One region of the Echinimonas agarilytica genome, then DNA from elsewhere that is predicted to be linked to it. Evidence: predicted binding sites of a transcription regulator. Region 1 holds the regulator's gene; the other holds the start of a gene.
The links. The regulator ArgR, encoded in region 1, controls arginine synthesis, uptake and breakdown. The targets are predictions, from matches to a motif close to ANTGAATANNTATTCANT.
Positions count from the first base shown of each region.

Region 1 (8,947 bases):
GCTATGGCGATCGCCGTACTATTGAGCGCCGTATTCAAGCGATGCAAGACTGGTTGGCGAACCCTGAGTTGATGGAAGCTGATGCCGATGCGGAATATGCTGAAGTCATCGAAATTGACTTAGCCGATATCAATGAGCCTATTTTATGTTGTCCAAACGATCCTGATGACGCGAAGACATTGTCAGACGTTGCAGGCGTAGGTATCGATGAAGTGTTCATTGGTTCGTGTATGACTAATATTGGTCACTTCCGTGCCGCAGGTAAACTGTTGCAGAAGTTCCAAGGTCAGTTGCCAACACGGTTGTGGGTTGCTCCACCAACCAAGATGGACGCTGCACAGCTCACTGATGAAGGCTACTACAGCATTTATGGTAAAGTGGGTGCTCGAACTGAGTCTCCAGGTTGTTCGTTGTGTATGGGTAACCAAGCGCGTGTTGCAGATGCAGCTACGGTGGTTTCAACTTCTACGCGTAACTTCCCCAACCGTTTAGGCACGGGCGCTAACGTTTACTTAGCCTCTGCTGAATTGGCGGCTGTGGCGTCAATTATTGGTAAAATTCCAAATAAAGATGAGTACATGCAATACGCCGATACAATCAGTGCAGATGCAGCGGATACCTATCGCTATTTGAATTTCCATAAGATGCCTGAGTATACGAAGAAAGCCGACGAGGTTATTTTCCAAACTGCGGAAGTCTAAATTGGGCTAAACACGCATGATTAAAAAAGCCAGCATAATGCTGGCTTTTTTGCGTTTAGACGTTGGAATTAAGTGCTTAAGCCGGTTTGATCATCACTTGATTTCTTCCATTGTGTTTGGCCTGATAGAGTGCTTCATCGGCATCTTTAATGAGAGATTCCAACTTAGCGTGAGTGTGTTGTATTTCTGCAACGCCAAAACTTGCTGAGACTTTAAGTGTTTTATTATTGTATTCCACTGTACTTCTGGACAATGATTCACGCATGCGTTCGGCCACAATCGCTGCATGTTGCGCCGAGCATTCCGGCACAATCACTGCAAACTCTTCACCGCCATAGCGGCAAACCAAAGCTTCATCTCTGAGCTGATTACAGAATATTTTGGCTGAGCGCTGCAATATCAAATCACCGCCATCATGACCGTATTCATCATTGATGCGTTTAAAGAAATCAAGATCGATGAGGATGATACTCATCATTCGGTCATATCTTTTTGAACGCAAAAACTCTTGTGAGGCGTGTGAAATCCACTTGCGCCTGTTTGCTATTCCAGTGAGTTCATCTGTGTGAGCTAAGGTATTCAAGTGGCGGTTATTGCCGATTGAACCGGTGAGAGCGAGGATCAAAATGCCGGCAATTGAAAGTGTTGGCAGCAACATTTGAACTTCAGAAACAGTGTAGACGCCCCAAAGTGATGAGGCGCTTACAATGAGTAATAAGGCAAATGTGGAGATGATGATAGCCAGTGCACTCGGGCCTAGTTTGATCGCGACATGGGCAAAGCAAAGCGTCGCTACAATACCCATCCATCCGATAACTGCGTGATCGGTTTCTATGTAGAAGCCTGCTATTTCGAGGGCGATGATAGTACTGGTAAATAGCAGTGTAATTTTGAGCAATCTCGAATCAATATTTAAATTGTTTCTGAGATATGCAATATCAATATATGCGTGGTCAAAGAATTGTTCGCAACGAAAATAAGAGAATGCCGTCATGAACGTTAAGGTGAAACATAGGGTGCCGGTGATGTTAGACATCCAGCGTAATAAAAACAAATCGATTAAAAGTTGAGCAATGTCTAAATCAATTAAGAAATAAACTAAAGTGGCAATGGTTGTGGAGATCACCGATGTCGCCATTGTCGCGTACACCAAAGCAAATACGTGCTTGGGTTGATCTAGTTTGAGTGACCCTTTGGTGTATCGCACAAGCCCAAGATGAGCCATGTAAAAGCATAATGCATGAGTGACGGAATAGAGAATGATTTGAGGTAAGAAATAAAAAGCATCTTCTGTTGGCTCCACGACATGAATCAGAGCAAACATGGATGCAAACATTGACCCCACGATAATACCGGGAAGGGCTTGGCGACCAAAGCAGGTCACCAGCGAAAAACTAAATGCTGCCGGAATGAATGCGACCGTGACAAAGTCGGTCGACCGGAAATAGACAGTGATCACTGCTACGCATAGCCATAAAAAACCAATGACTAATTGGAATTGCCAATATTTCTTCTTCGACACTGTAGGCGAGGTTGCCGTTTGATATGGCAATGGAGAGCCCTTTATTCATCTATGCATGGTTTTAGTGTGTTTGCTAGATCTGAAAAATTCAAACCAAATGAACAATTTATTTTGTCGCCATGCAAGAAGTGAGACACCCAACATGCCATATAAGATAGCCTCGTTTAAAGGGCTTTTTTGCGACCAGTAAAAATGCACCAATGCCAATACTAACAAAGGATAAACTAAGGCATGAACTTGCCCCCAACGCTTACCTAATGCGCGCTGAGCGCGTTTGAACGATGTAAAGCTTAGTATGGCCAGCAGTACCCACGTCACCATGCCTACAGTAATGTATGGACGCTTGATGATCTCTTTTCCAATTTCAAGCCATTGCAATTGCCATTCAAACACCACAAAGCAAATGATGTGCATGGATGCGTAAAACGCCGCATATAAGCCAAGCATGCGTCGTACCTGCAACAACGCTGGGGTTTTCGTCCAACGAATAGCGGGAGAAACGGCTAAAGTTGCAAACAAACAATGAATCGACCCAATACCATAAAAATGAATGAGTGCTTTGACTGGATCGGCTCCGAGCATATCGGTTGCGCCAAGCCAAAACATCCACACGGCTGGTGTTAAACAGGTCACATGCAATAGCAACTTAATGACTAGAAGGTGATTTTTGCTACGAATCAGGGCCATTAATAAAACTGCTTCTTGCCGAGTTGGGTGTACATATGTGCAACTTGGTCGGCATATCCGTTGTAAATTTCGGTATCGCGACGCTTCTGACCAAAAATGCCTCCGGTACCAATAATGCGCTCGCTGGCTTGACTCCATCGAGGGTGAGCCACCTCCGGATTTACGTTGGCATAAAAGCCGTATTCGCTAGGGGCTAATTGATTCCATGTCGTTTCTGGTTGCTCGCTTGTGAAACGAATTGACACGATCGACTTGATACTTTTGAAGCCATATTTCCACGGCAAAACGAGTCGAACAGGCGCACCATTCTGAGGTGGGATAGTCTTTCCATACATTCCTACCGCAATTAATGTGAGTGGGTTCATGGCTTCTTCAATAGTTAAACCTTCCACATAAGGATAATTGATGCCGCCTCCCATTAAACGATTCCGTTGTCCCGGCATCTGCTTTGGATCATGGAGCGTTTGAAATGCCACATATTTAGCGTCACTGGTGGGGGAGAAGCGTTTGATCATTTCAGCCAATGGAAACCCTATCCAAGGAATTACCATAGACCAAGCCTCTACACAGCGCAGGCGGTACACGCGCTCTTCAAGCGGGTTCCACTTCAGAATATCTTCCAAATGGAACGTGCCTGTGTTTTCCGCATGGCCAGAAACCTTGATTGACCAAGGTGTAGTTTTGAAATCTTGGGCATTATCCGCGGGGTCGTCTTTGCCCGTGCCAAATTCATAAAAATTATTGTACGTGGTCGCTTTGGCTTCTGGTGTCACGGCCAGAGCTGAGTCGTCTTTAATAAACTTAAGTCGACTTTGAGTGGCTGCATGGCCACTATTTGGGAGCATTGCCGCAGCAGTTAAGACACTGGCGCTGGTAATGAGTTGGCGCCGGTTTAGGTACAAAGATTCTGATGTTACCTGATGCTCAGGTAACGAGTAATGATTAAATCGAACACGTTTCATTCCATACACTCCATCTTTTTATACCCACAAAGCATTAGACCGTGTGTTAAACGAAAAAATCTCGTTTCAGGATGCGCTATTATTATAATTATGTGAACTAAACCGATGTGAACACCATGGACTTTGAATTTTTCTTCGACCCCAGTGAATTGAGAACTCTAGCAAGAGTGACTCATCCTCATGAAGCCTTTGGTGCATGGTTAAGTTACGAACTTGAAGCGGAAGTGACGTATATAGAGTCTTTAATTGAACGCCTAAAGTCAGGGCCAGATGAATGGTTTGAAGATGGTGATGAATGGCGATTAACGAAAGATAATGATTCTATTTCTGTGAAACATCACAGCTTATTTGAAGATTACGAAGATGATGGGAATGGCTTAAAACTTGACGGTGAGGCGCTCGAAGCGGATGCCGGTATAGAAGATTTCTTACAGTTACTCGAGGCATGGGTAGAACACCTATTTCCTTAAGCTGCACTGCAATGGTGCTGCATGTAACTTTTATGTGATGCAACTTGTAACTTGCACTACTTTGATCCATTGGAGCTGATCAAATTTGTGCATCACTGTTACAAATTATTAATAAAACCTTTCTATTTGAATCTATCCTATTGATTTTTATTGTTTAAATTCTCCTTGGCATGATGTTTGTTAATAATCCTTCGATTATAAAACTTTTCTAGGGAGTACACGATGAAACTTGTGACAGCAATCATCAAGCCATTCAAGCTGGATGATGTCAGAGAAGCCATCTCAGAAGTCGGAATTGAAGGTCTGACTGTAACTGAAGTTAAAGGCTTCGGACGCCAAAAAGGCCATACAGAGCTATATCGCGGCGCAGAGTACCAAGTCGATTTCTTGCCAAAAGTAAAATTAGAAATCGCAACGAATAACGAAAGCGTTGAGCGCTTAGTAGAAGCAATCAGCAAAGCGGCATACACCGGCAAAATCGGTGATGGCAAAATTTTCGTTTATGACTTGGAACAAGCTGTACGGATCCGTACAGGCGAAGCTGACGACGAAGCTCTATAAGAGTTTGGTTTTCACTGTCTGACACATCCGGGAGAAAATAATGGACAATCTTAATTACATCTTCGAATTGCAATACGCAATCGACACTTTTTACTTCTTAGTCTGTGGCGCATTAGTTATGTGGATGGCCGCTGGTTTCGCAATGCTGGAAGCTGGCTTGGTTCGCGCTAAGAACACAACTGAAATTCTAACTAAAAACGTAGCCTTGTTTGCTATCGCTTGTACCATGTACTTAGTATGTGGTTACGAAATTATGTATGACGGTGGATACTTCTTATCAGGTATCACAACTGTTGCTGGCATGGACGACGCAGCGATTGCATCGGTTCTTGACGCATCTAAAGAGTCTGGTTTTGGTGACATGGGCGAATACGCTGGTGCATCAGACTTCTTCTTCCAAGTTGTATTCGTTGCAACAGCAATGTCTATCGTATCGGGTGCGGTTGCTGAGCGTATGAAATTATTCGCTTTCTTAGCATTCGCAGTGGTACTGACTGGTTTCATCTATCCAATGGAAGGTTCTTGGACTTGGAACGGCGACAGCGTATTTGGTCTGTATGAATTGAGCTACAGTGACTATGCCGGTTCAGGTATTGTTCACATGGCTGGTGCAGCGGCTGCTCTTGCTGGCGTATTGTTGTTGGGTGCTCGTAAAGGTAAGTACGGTCCTAACGGTGAAGTGAAAGCGATTCCTGGTGCGAACTTGCCATTGGCAGCGTTAGGTACCTTCATCCTATGGATGGGTTGGTTCGGTTTCAACGGCGGTTCTACTCTTAAATTGGGTGGTATTGCGGTAGCAAACGAAGTTGCTAACGTATTCTTGAACACAAATGCTGCGGCTGCTGGTGGTGCGATTGCTGCACTCATCGTTGCTAAAATCTTATTCAAGAAAGCTGATTTGACGATGATCCTCAACGGCGCATTGGCTGGTTTGGTAGCAATTACAGCAGAGCCTGCTGACCCAACTCCACTATTAGCAACATTGATTGGTGCTGCTGGTGGTGTGATTGTAGTGTTCTCAATCTTGGCTTTGGATAAAGTTAAAATTGATGATCCAGTGGGTGCTATCTCTGTCCACGGTGTAGTTGGTCTGTGGGGTATATTCGCGGTACTTCTGTCTGATTCTGACGCAACGTTCATGGGCCAACTGGTTGGTGCATTAACTATCTTCGTATGGGTATTCGTAACAAGCTTAATCGTTTGGGGAATTCTCAAAGCAGTCATGGGTATCCGTGTCTCTGAAGAGGAAGAGTACGCTGGTACTGACGTTACAGATTGCGGTATGGAAGCATACCCAGAGTTCGTATCTAGCAGCAAGTAAGCTAGAACCAACTTATCTGAATAAACCGGAGCGGATGCTCCGGTTTTTTTATGCCTTGAATTTGTTTGTTGATATCCCGCGTATTGGCGACAAGATCATGATCTCATTTTTGACTCAATGCAGGCGCGTGAATATTAGGTATGTCTTACCCCGTTGTGACGTGATCTATGCGACAGTAGATACTGAATAGTGATTCATTTGTCGCCATCTAGAGACGAGCTGAATATTTGGCAGAGACAACGCTGTAGGGCTGAATAGGCGACTGACGGTGTGATTAAAGGAGGTGACTTGCTTGAGTCGATGCAGCTTAGCCATAAAGCCCATTGAGAGTTGGACGTTAGGCCATTTTATCTTAGCGAAGCAACGAAAAATGGCCCATTATCCATGTTAAAAACGATCAGTCGTTGTAGCCAAATAGATTCCGTACTGCGCGAAGTGTGTGATCAATATTCACAGCTTTGGTTGGCGTGATGAAAATGGTATCATCGCCCGCGATTGTTCCTAAGATGCCTTCGGCTTTGCCTACAGAGTCGAGCAAACGGGCAATAAGCTGAGCTGCGCCTGGGCTTGTTCGAATAACAATCATTAAATCATTGTGATCAATGTCGATAACAAGATTTTTAAGGGGACTAGAAGTCGTAGGTACGCCTAATTCCGCGGGTAAACAATAAACCATCTCCTGTTTAGCATTACGTGTTCGTACTGCTCCAAACTTGCTGAGCATCCGAGAAACCTTGGATTGGTTTACATTGATATAGCCTTGCTGTTTGAGTGCGTTGACTATTTCTCCTTGAGAACCAAATCGCTCCTGCTTGAGCAGGTTGTGAAATGCTTTGACTAAGGTATCTTGCTGGTTGGTCTGCATAACGAGTCCTTAATTTGTTATGCATTCATTTTGCATAAATTTGCATAAATCGGCAAACTTGGTTGCTGCGCATTGAGAACTAAACGCGTACTTTTTGCTTTACGATATTGGACAATGGAAATCGTCCGGTGTTCGCGGTTTGATTTAGCACAAGATCATGAGCTTCAATCGGGTTCAGTCTTGTGATAGTGAACTAATAATATAATTACCCTACATAAAAATTATTCAATAGGAGAATAACTATGAAAGTTGCTGTTCTTGGTGCCGCTGGTGGTATTGGGCAAGCGTTGTCTTTGCTTTTGAAAACTCAACTTCCAGCAGGTTCTGAATTGGCTTTGTATGACATTGCCCCAGTCACTCCGGGTGTTGCAAAAGATTTAAGCCACATCCCTACGGCAGTAGCAATTGATGGTTTTGGCAAGGACGACTTACATAAAGCACTCGAAGGTGCTGATATTGTTTTGATTCCTGCGGGCGTTCCGCGTAAGCCGGGCATGGACCGTGCCGATTTGTTCAACGTCAATGCGGGTGTTGTGAAGCACTTGGCAGAGCAAATTGCTGACGTATGTCCTACGGCAGCGGTATGTATCATCACAAACCCTGTGAACACTACAGTCGCTATTGCTGCAGAAGTGTTCAAAGCAAAAGGTTGTTACAACAAGAGCAAACTGTTCGGTGTGACAACGCTTGATGTCATTCGTGCAGAAACTTTCATTGCTGAAGCGAAAGGTTTGAACCCTGCTGACGTAAACATCAATGTGATCGGTGGTCACAGTGGTGTCACTATTCTTCCGCTCATTAGCCAATTAGGCTTAGATTTCACAGCTGAAGAAATTGAAGCGATGACTGTTCGCATCCAGAATGCAGGTACAGAAGTCGTTGAAGCTAAAGCTGGCGGCGGCTCTGCAACTCTTTCTATGGGCCAAGCAGCAGCACGTTTCTGTTTGTCTTTGGTCAAAGCCATGAATGGCGAGAATGTTGTTGAGTGTGCTTACGTCGATGGCGGTAGTGACCATGCAGAATTTTTTGCTCAACCTTTGCGCTTAGGCACAAATGGTGTTGAAGAAGTTCTCGGTTACGGGCAAATTAGCGCATTTGAAAAAGATGCACTTGAAGGCATGCTCGATACTCTCAAAGGTGATATCGCCAAAGGCGTTGAATTCGTCAAAAGTTAAGCCTCATCGAATTCTGCAATTGCAGATAGATTGACCGAATGAAAACGAGCCTCAATGGCTCGTTTTTTCGTTTTTAATCGCGCTGCCTTAAACCCGTCCCAACGTCAATTCATCCGATAGTTGATCCTTCCTGAATGATTCTTTCACTCTGTGTTACCGAAAACATTTTTATGCATTATGCAGGTCGTTAATATTATTTATTGCAGTTTAAGGGTGCATTAATTCGTTGCTAACTGAACTGTTATCGATAACATTATTGTGTTTTTGATCACTGTTTGGACGATAAGTTCAGACTTAGATCACGCATTGTTTTTTAGTTGTAGTTTTTAATTTCTCATTTGTTAATGATTTGTAACCTTGCTGGTGAAGGTGTGATTACTTGTGAATTGCAAAAGGAATAACTTAAAAATCTCTGGCCAATAGAGCCAAAAAATACAGAGATATTTCAAACGGACGCTCACCGCAATCTAGTCGTTTGTGATTTCAAATTCATGCGACAGATAACACGCCTTTCTCGTTGCGATAGCGACAGGAAAGACCAAAGAGCTAGAGGGGTTAAAAATGACCAAATTGAAGCGTTCCCATAAAGGGTTAGGACTTGCTATTGCTGTCTCAGGTTGCGTGGGCGCAACTTACGCCGCAGCAGCGGGTAAGCCGACTATTCCCGCTGATGGCCAGCGGAT
Region 1 covers NZ_JAMQGP010000010.1:49,290-58,236, reverse strand. The annotation lists gene acnB (bifunctional aconitate hydratase 2/2-methylisocitrate dehydratase) at 1-701, shown strand, start outside; gene NAF29_RS16840 (sensor domain-containing diguanylate cyclase) at 778-2,253, opposite strand; gene msrQ (protein-methionine-sulfoxide reductase heme-binding subunit MsrQ) at 2,269-2,910, opposite strand; gene msrP (protein-methionine-sulfoxide reductase catalytic subunit MsrP) at 2,910-3,872, opposite strand; gene NAF29_RS16825 (YacL family protein) at 3,989-4,342, shown strand; gene glnK (P-II family nitrogen regulator) at 4,565-4,903, shown strand; gene NAF29_RS16815 (ammonium transporter) at 4,944-6,224, shown strand; gene argR (transcriptional regulator ArgR) at 6,622-7,089, opposite strand; gene mdh (malate dehydrogenase) at 7,332-8,264, shown strand; gene NAF29_RS16800 (family 31 carbohydrate-binding protein) at 8,826-8,947, shown strand, end outside.

Region 2 (8,947 bases), on a different contig from region 1:
GGATATATTCCAAAAGATTTCCCTACACCTTTTGCCCATACGCCGAGCTTCGTGGGCAGTCACACCACGGGCTGGGACAATATGTTCGAAGGCTTTGCACGCTATTTCACCCTCAAAGAAATGGACAACAAAGAAGTCGGCAGTAATGGCAAGATAAATCTTGTTCCGGGATTCGAAACCTATTTGGGTAACTACCGAGTGATTCATCGCATGATGCAAGAGATGGGAGTGGAATACAGCCTGCTATCCGACCCATCAGAAGTGCTGGATACTCCGGCTGATGGCGAGTACCGCATGTATGCGGGCGGCACGCCATTGAATGAAATGAAAGATGCACCGAATGCAAAAACCACTGTATTACTGCAGCCTGATCATCTCGTGAAAACTAAAAAGTTTGTCGAAGGTACCTGGGGTCACACTGTCCCTAAGCTGAACATTCCCATGGGGTTGGACTTCACCGACGACTTTTTGATGGAAATCGCTGCACTTTCCGGTAAACCCATTGCCGCATCGCTGGAAAAAGAGCGGGGTCGTTTGGTTGATATGATGACCGATTCACATACGTGGTTACACGGAGTGAGCTTTTCAATCTATGGCGATCCGGACTATCTGTACGGCCTGACCAAATTCTTGCAAGAATTGGGGTGTGAAATTAAACACCTGTTATGTAACAACGCCAATAAACGCTGGGGTAAAAAAATAAAGGCACTGCTTGAGCAATGCCCCAGCACCGAAAATGCAGAAGTCCATGTAGGTAAAGATCTCTGGCATTTCCGTTCGTTGGTGTTCACAGACAAGCCGGACTTTATCATCGGCAATTCTTACGCAAAGTTTATTCAACGGGATACAAAGGAGAAAGGTGAGGAATTTCAAGTTCCCCTTATTCGATTAGGATTCCCAATCTTCGATCGTCACCATCTACACCGCAACACTACTTTAGGTTATGAAGGCGCTATGTACATGTTGACAACGTTGGTCAACGCAGTGCTAGAAAAGCTCGACAGCGATGGGCGTGTGATGGGCAAAACTGACTATTCATACGACTTGGTCCGTTAACCACGCGAGTAACCCAGTCGAACTGGCTGGGTTACTCCATTTACTCAGCATAAAGGTGAAACAGTGCCAAATGTAATGATCCGCGATGAAGGCAACGGCAAATTAAGCTGTTATATCGCCAAGAAAGATCAGGAAGAAGCCGTCACTTCCCTAGAATTTAATCAACCAGACAAGTGGGGGGGAAAGATCGATCTAGCAGACGGCTCTTCTTGGAAAATAGAGCCCTTAGATAAAGCCCCCAAATTGCCTATCACCTTGCGTGCTCGCAGAGCTTAAGAGGATTTTATGACACAATATGCCCCCATCGACGAGAGTATGGCGTTACGTCTGGGAATGGCCGCAAAAGCCTTACCTGAACTGCCACTTCAACAATTTATTCAGTGTTTATTAAAAGCGCTGGACGCGCCACTAACGGAAAAAAAACTGCGTTCCCTGAGCCCCAAAAGCATATATAAAATACTCTCTTCGGAATATCAGGGCGTAGAGAAAGGACAGGCTAATCAAGTTTTTGCAATGTTAACCAGTGACACTGTGCAGACATTAGATGGGCCCGTTGTAAAACACCCCCAGCTGTTAGCTGGGAAAAAATTGAGATTGGCGGTCACATCAAATAACCAGGAATTGATAGACGGTCATTTTGGCAGCTGTCTGCGCACGCTAATATACGAGATTAATGCTGACGGTTGGCACTTGGTCGACGTTCGCCCTGTGGACTGTACCGAGTCAGGCAGCAAGCGCACTGACTATATGGTTGATTTAATAAGCGACTGTGACCTGCTTGCCACTCTATCAATAGGTGGGCCTGCCGCAGCCAAAGTGACTCGGGCAAACATTCATCCACTAAAGAGAATCGAGCCTTGTCAAAGTGACATGCTATTGAAGGAGCTTAAAGCAGTCATTGCAGGGGATCCACCACCATGGATAACAAAAATATTGGATAGCAGCGTTAACAACCAGGGACTTACGTGACATGCAAAGCACAACTGAAATGACATGTCTGGACGAGTCGACTATTGAAAAAATAACGGAATTCGTCGAAGCGAGAGGGTGTCGCGAAGTCATTCGGCCTCGCCTACTCGAACATTGGCCTCAATTCCGGTTTATTTTTTGTAGTGAAGACGACATGGAAGACAAGACAGCTTACAAAGAATACAAAGGGTTTTCGGTATTTCTGATGGCTGCTGGCATGGGGTGTGCGCGTTTGACCCACACTCCGCAGCAGGCGATTGGGCTCATTATTGCTGAGCATGAGACCGAGTGGTAACGGTTCGGAGAATCCGCCTATGAAGCGATTCTTTGGAAGTTTAAAAACTGAATCGGAGCCAAAAAATCGTGACAGTCGCCATCGCGCTCCGTCCAACCCGCGAGCTGGACATTCAAAACATATCTACCTTGATCGTAGCCATCCACAGAGATCGCTCTAGCGTTCAGCAAATTTCCTTCTACCGCCACATTTTGCTCCTACTTCCCAAAATCAAGAAGGACCGTTAATGTTAGCCCTCAGCGTTACCCAGTAAAAATCGCCCATAAAAAAACCGGAGACATGGCTCCGGCTTTATCTGCGTTGAACACGACGAATAACGCCGCTTGCATTAACCTACAAGTGCAAGCAATACACCGGCAGCCACCGCTGAGCCTAATACACCCGCTACGTTCGGTCCCATTGCATGCATCAACAAGAAGTTATGTTGATTTGATTCTAAACCAACCTTGTTCACCACTCGCGCGGCCATTGGTACCGCTGAAACACCAGCTGCTCCAATGAGGGGGTTAATTTTACCTCCGCTTAAGCGGCTCATTAACTTCGCCATCAATACGCCTGATGCAGTACCAATAGAGAAAGCAACAGCACCGAGCAGTAAAATACCGAGAGTTTCAACCGTCAAAAACTTATCTGCTGACAATTTTGAACCGACAGCTAAGCCCAACATGATGGTAACGATGTTGATAATTTCATTTTGAGCGGCTTTAGATAAACGATCCACCACGCCCGATTCACGCATCAAGTTACCTAAGCAGAACATTCCAACCAATGGTGTGGCTGCCGGTAAAAACAAGATGGCTAAAGACAGCACTGCCAATGGAAATACAATTTTTTCTTTACGCGAAACTGCGCGTAATTGTCCCATTGGAATTTGGCGCTCTTTCTCACTGGTTAACGCGCGCATAATCGGCGGTTGAATGATTGGAACTAATGCCATGTATGAGTAGGCTGCAACCGCAATTGCTCCCAATAAATCTGGCGCTAATCGCGAGGCCACAAAAATAGCTGTGGGGCCGTCTGCACCACCAATAATGGCGATTGCTGCTGCATCTTGAATTGAGAACTCAAAACCAGGGATCAGGTTCAGCAAGATAGCGCCAAACAGAGTGGCGAAAATACCAAACTGAGCCGCAGCGCCTAACAATAAGGTACGAGGATTGGCAATTAACGCGCCAAAGTCAGTCAGCGCGCCCACACCCATAAAGATCAAAAGCGGGAATACCCCAGTCTCAACACCAATATGGAAAATGTAATATAAAATTCCGCCTTCATCGTTAAAGCCGGCATTTGGGATATTGGCCAATACAGCACCAAAACCAATGGGCAATAACAATAACGGTTCAAACTTTTTAGCAATCGCTAGGTATAATAATATCAAGCCAACGCAGACCATTCCGATCTGCCCTGGTGTGAAATTAGCTATACCTGTTTCTTGCCATAGTAAGGTCAAGCCTTCCATTCAAAAAACTCCTATCAAGCAAGTGTTAGTAGTGCTTCGCCAACGGCGACAGCATCACCCACACTGACTGATACTTCACTGATTTGACCATCACGAGACGCACGGATTTCTGTTTCCATCTTCATCGCCTCAAGAACCAATAGTACATCCCCTGACTTAACTGTATCGCCAGCGTTCACGTTAATGGCGAAAATATTACCCGCCAAAGGTGCTTCAACCACTTCGCCAGCCGATGCTAAAGGCGCAGCGGCTGGAGCTGCCGCTGAAGCAGGAGCAATACTGCTGATTTCTCCGCCTTCAGCCACTTGCACAGTGAAGTTCTGGCCTTCAACACGCACAGTGTAAACCGATGCTTCGCCAGTTTTAGCTTTCGCTGGCGCAGACTCAACCACCTCAGGCTCTTGACCTGGAGCAGGTTCGAATGCATCAGGGTTGTTACGATTTTTCAGGAATTTCAGACCCACTTGTGGGAACAAGGCAACCGTCAACACATCATCAATTGAGTTGTCAGACAATGTAATGCCTTCACTTTTGGCTTGCTCTTGAACTGACTGAACCAAAGAGTCCAGCTCAGGCTCAAGCAAATCAGCAGGGCGACACGTAATAACTTTGTCGCCATCAAGCACCCGAGCTTGCAATTCAGCATTCACTGGAGCTGGTGCTGCGCCGTATTCGCCTTTCAGCACACCTGCCGTTTCTTTGGTGATACTCTTATAACGCTCGCCCATCATCACATTGATGACGGCCTGGGTCCCCACAATTTGCGATGTAGGTGTCACTAATGGAATGTGACCCAAATCTTCGCGAACACGAGGAATTTCTTTTAATACGTCATCAAGTTTGTCAGCTGCGTTTTGTTCTCGTAACTGGCTTTCCATGTTGGTGAGCATGCCACCAGGCACTTGCGCCAACAAAATTCGAGAATCAACGCCTTTTAGGCTTCCTTCAAACTTGGCATATTTTTTACGTACTTCACGGAAGTAAGCTGCGATCTCTTCGAGCTTCACCAGATCTAAGCCAGTATCACGGGCTTGGCCTTGCAACGCTGCAACAATAGATTCTGTGGGTGAATGGCCGTATGTCATGCTCATTGACGAAATCGCTGTATCTAAAATGTCGATACCTGCGTCAATGGCTTTCTGGTGAGTCATTAAGCTCAAACCAGTGGTAGCGTGGCAATGCAGTGCCAGAGGCACGTCTACAGCAGATTTAAGCGCTTTAATGAGGCTTTCAGCTTCATATGGCTTAAGTAAGCCCGCCATATCTTTAATGCAAATAGAGTGGCAACCCATATCTTCAAGTTCTCGCGCCAAAGAAACCCAAGTTTCTTCAGTGTGCACAGGAGATGTGGTGTAAGAAATTGTGCCTTGAGCATGAGCACCGACTTGAACAGCTGCTTTCACCGCAGTTTGGAAATTGCGAGGATCGTTCATGGCATCAAAAATTCGGAATACATCCATGCCGTTCGCATGCGCTCGTTCAACAAATTTTTCCACCACGTCATCGGCATAATGACGGTAGCCTAAAAGGTTTTGGCCACGTAACAACATTTGGTGTTTTGTATTTGGCATAGCCTGCTTAAGCAGGCGCAAGCGCTCCCATGGATCTTCGCCAAGGTAGCGAATACATGAATCAAATGTAGCGCCGCCCCATGATTCAACAGACCAATATCCGATTTTGTCCAATTGCTCAGCAATAGGAAGCATATCTTCGATACGCATACGTGTCGCAAGTAGCGATTGATGGGCATCACGCAGAACAACGTCAGTAATAGCTAGTGGTTTGCTCATAGTTGAAGTCTCGTTTTTATAAATTCAGTTAACTCGCCAATATTATTCTTATGCTTTGCCACGGTGTGCATGCACCGCTGCGGCAACAGCTGCAAGTGTTGCTGGCGCGGGCGTTGAAGCTTTGGAAGAAATTACGGGTTTGCTTTTAGGCTGGACCGGTGCGTCTGGGAAGTAACGACTAATCACAAACGACATGCAATTTACACACGCAATCAAAAACGTTAGAAAGCAAAAAACAATGACCATGCCTAACAACATGGTATTCCCTGCGTGGACCAAGATTTCAGTCAAATTGTCCATAGTCACCCCTATATTTATGTAATTATTTTACATAATCATTCATTTTATACGGATGGCAATCCATTCTGGCTTTATACCTACGAATGTCGCCTTACACCACGTATGCTCTTATTCCTAAAGCATTAAGTGGCAAGCCTTGACGCTTTCCTGAAGAGCACCAACGACCAAAAACCTGCGAATTTTACATTAATTGTCGAAACATTGCTTGTTTGTTTACAACTTTTCTTAGTGACTACTTATGCAAATCGAGCAACATCCGAAGTAATTCAGCACAATGAATCGAATCACTTGAATAGCTTAGCGGTAATAACCGCAGCGCAGCATCCTGAATGACAAATTATTTCGCAACACAAAAAAGTGATCTAGTTATCATTTTTCTATTGCCATTTTTTGCAACCATCACTGCATTGATTGGTATCAATTAAACAAAGCGCATCAAAATATTATTTGCGACAAAGAGCGTCATTGGCACAAAGAGCATAGAACAACATTGGAGATTAAAAATACACGGGGGATTGTTGGGAATGACCATTTCCGAAGGAAATGGCGGACGCGGGAGGATTCGAACCTCCGACCGCCTGGTTCGTAGCCAGGTACTCTATCCAGCTGAGCTACGCGTCCGTATATCAAGAAATCACAAATATGCAAAAGATGGGAATTTTTTTCGAAACCACTTTAAAAAGTGGCGGACGCGGGAGGATTCGAACCTCCGACCGCCTGGTTCGTAGCCAGGTACTCTATCCAGCTGAGCTACGCGTCCGTACATCGAGAAATAATCTACGACTTTTATTTGTAATGCTAGTAACTATAGCCAGTCCACTTAAAAAAGTGGCGGACGCGGGAGGATTCGAACCTCCGACCGCCTGGTTCGTAGCCAGGTACTCTATCCAGCTGAGCTACGCGTCCGTTTTGGAAATGGCGGTGAGGGAGGGATTCGAACCCTCGATACCGGATTAGGGTATACTCCCTTAGCAGGGGAGCGCCTTCAGCCACTCGGCCACCTCACCACATTTCGGAGGCGGATATTACTAGAACGAGGGATTAAGTCAAATGATTTTTGATGCTTTTTTACTAGTTGCCGACTATTTAAACAAGTGGATCAAAAGTCACCCAAAACAACAAAGCCGGCAATATGCCGGCAGTATCACTTAAAACGTATAAAAAACTCGTTAAAGCTTAATATTCGCCTTCTTCAGGACCCTTTTCGGCCTGAATGCGTCGATAAATCTCTTCACGGTGTACAGAGACTTCTTTTGGTGCATTAACACCTATTCGTACTTGGTTGCCCTTCACACCGAGGACAGTTACAGTCACATCATCGCCAATCATCAAAGTCTCACCGACTCGACGGGTTAATATCAGCATTCGCTAGCTCCTTTTATACTATTCCACTATCCGGCGCTGGGTAGATCACGATTATAGTACATGGTTCTACTCTAACGCTCGGAAAAATTTGCATTTATTGAACGACCACCAAACTTAGCCTTGTTCGTCCAACTTAAACGCACTGTGTAACGTTCTGACAGCTAATTCCAGATATTTCTCCTCAACAACTACAGAAATTTTAATTTCTGACGTTGAGATCAACTGAATGTTGATTCCTTCACTGCCTAATGATTCAAACATCGTTGATGCAACACCTGCATGGCTTTTCATACCGACACCAACAACTGAGATTTTTGCAATCTTGTCATCACCACGTACTTCACGCGCGCCGAGGTCTGCTGCGACTTGGTTCAGCACCTCTTGTGCTCGATTGTAATCACTCCGAGGGACAGTAAAGGTAAAGTCAGCAGTGTTGTCACCTACCGAGTTCTGAATAATCATATCCACGTCAATGTCGGCGCGCCCAATTGGCGACAATACGGAGCCTGCCATGTTAGGCTGATCCGGAACACCTAATATTGACAATCGAGCTTCATCTCGGTTGAACGCAATGCCAGATACTAATGGCGCTTCCATATCCTGCTCCTCAAACGTAATCAGAGTACCTTCGCCACCTTCTTCAAACGAAGATAGAACACGAAGGGGTACATTATATTTTCCAGCAAACTCGACAGAACGAATTTGCAAAACTTTGGCGCCCAAACTTGCAAGTTCAAGCATTTCTTCAAAGGTGATGGTGTCCATTTTACGCGCATTGGGCTCAACACGGGGGTCTGTGGTGTACACACCATCAACATCGGTATAAATACGGCACTCGTCAGCTTTAATAGCAGCAGCAACCGCTACGGCAGTGGTATCAGAACCACCTCGACCAAGAGTGGTGATGTTGCCAAGTTCATCTCGGCCTTGGAATCCGGCAACAACTGCAACTTTCCCGCTGTTCAACACGTCCATCACTGCATCTTGAGCAATATCAGTAATACGTGCTTTGCTGTGCTTGCTATCTGTAGTGATCTGAACTTGGTCACCAGTCATTGAACACGCTGGTACACCAATAGCCATCAGAGCCATCGACAATAACGCAATCGTCACTTGCTCCCCCGTCGACAGCAGTACATCCAGCTCTCGGTTAACGGGTTGGTCATTAATGGCCTTCGCAAGACCCACCAAGCGATTGGTCTCACCACTCATAGCGGACACAACCACAACCACTTGATGTCCTTCATCACGATAGCGCTTCAGTCGCTCTGCGACCGCTTGAATTCGCTCTACGGTACCTACAGAGGTACCACCGAACTTAAGGACGTATAACGCCATATCTAATACTCCATCTCATCTTATCGAGTTGCTTAACCCAAACGCTCCTGCAACCAAGGCGTCACTGACTCTAAGGCTGCTGGTAATGCATTCACATCACTACCGCCAGCTTGGGCCATATCTGGACGTCCACCGCCCTTCCCTCCCACTTGCTGTGCAACCATGTTAACCAACTCACCGGCTTTTACTTTGCCCGTCACTTCTTTAGCGACGCCTGTGATGAGCGATATTTTGTTGTCATTCACGGCCGACAACACAATCACACATGCGCCTAGTTTGGACTTAAGCTCATCCATCGTGCTACGTAATGATTTGCCATCAACACCTTCAAGGTTGGCAACCAAGACCTTTATGCCCGAAATATCAATTGCTTGC
Region 2 covers NZ_JAMQGP010000006.1:108,345-117,291, reverse strand. The annotation lists gene nifK (nitrogenase molybdenum-iron protein subunit beta) at 1-1,056, shown strand, start outside; gene nifT (putative nitrogen fixation protein NifT) at 1,120-1,332, shown strand; gene NAF29_RS12235 (NifB/NifX family molybdenum-iron cluster-binding protein) at 1,342-2,025, shown strand; gene NAF29_RS12230 (hypothetical protein) at 2,027-2,320, shown strand; gene NAF29_RS12225 (sodium ion-translocating decarboxylase subunit beta) at 2,649-3,779, opposite strand; gene oadA (sodium-extruding oxaloacetate decarboxylase subunit alpha) at 3,794-5,569, opposite strand; gene NAF29_RS12215 (OadG family protein) at 5,618-5,869, opposite strand; tRNA gene NAF29_RS12210 (tRNA-Arg) at 6,414-6,490, opposite strand; tRNA gene NAF29_RS12205 (tRNA-Arg) at 6,553-6,629, opposite strand; tRNA gene NAF29_RS12200 (tRNA-Arg) at 6,699-6,775, opposite strand; tRNA gene NAF29_RS12195 (tRNA-Ser) at 6,786-6,876, opposite strand; gene csrA (carbon storage regulator CsrA) at 7,046-7,234, opposite strand; gene NAF29_RS12185 (aspartate kinase) at 7,349-8,572, opposite strand; gene alaS (alanine--tRNA ligase) at 8,605-8,947, opposite strand, start outside.
Region 2: a site for ArgR is predicted at 6,097-6,114, ahead of NAF29_RS12215 (OadG family protein). Genes of this name have one in related genera too.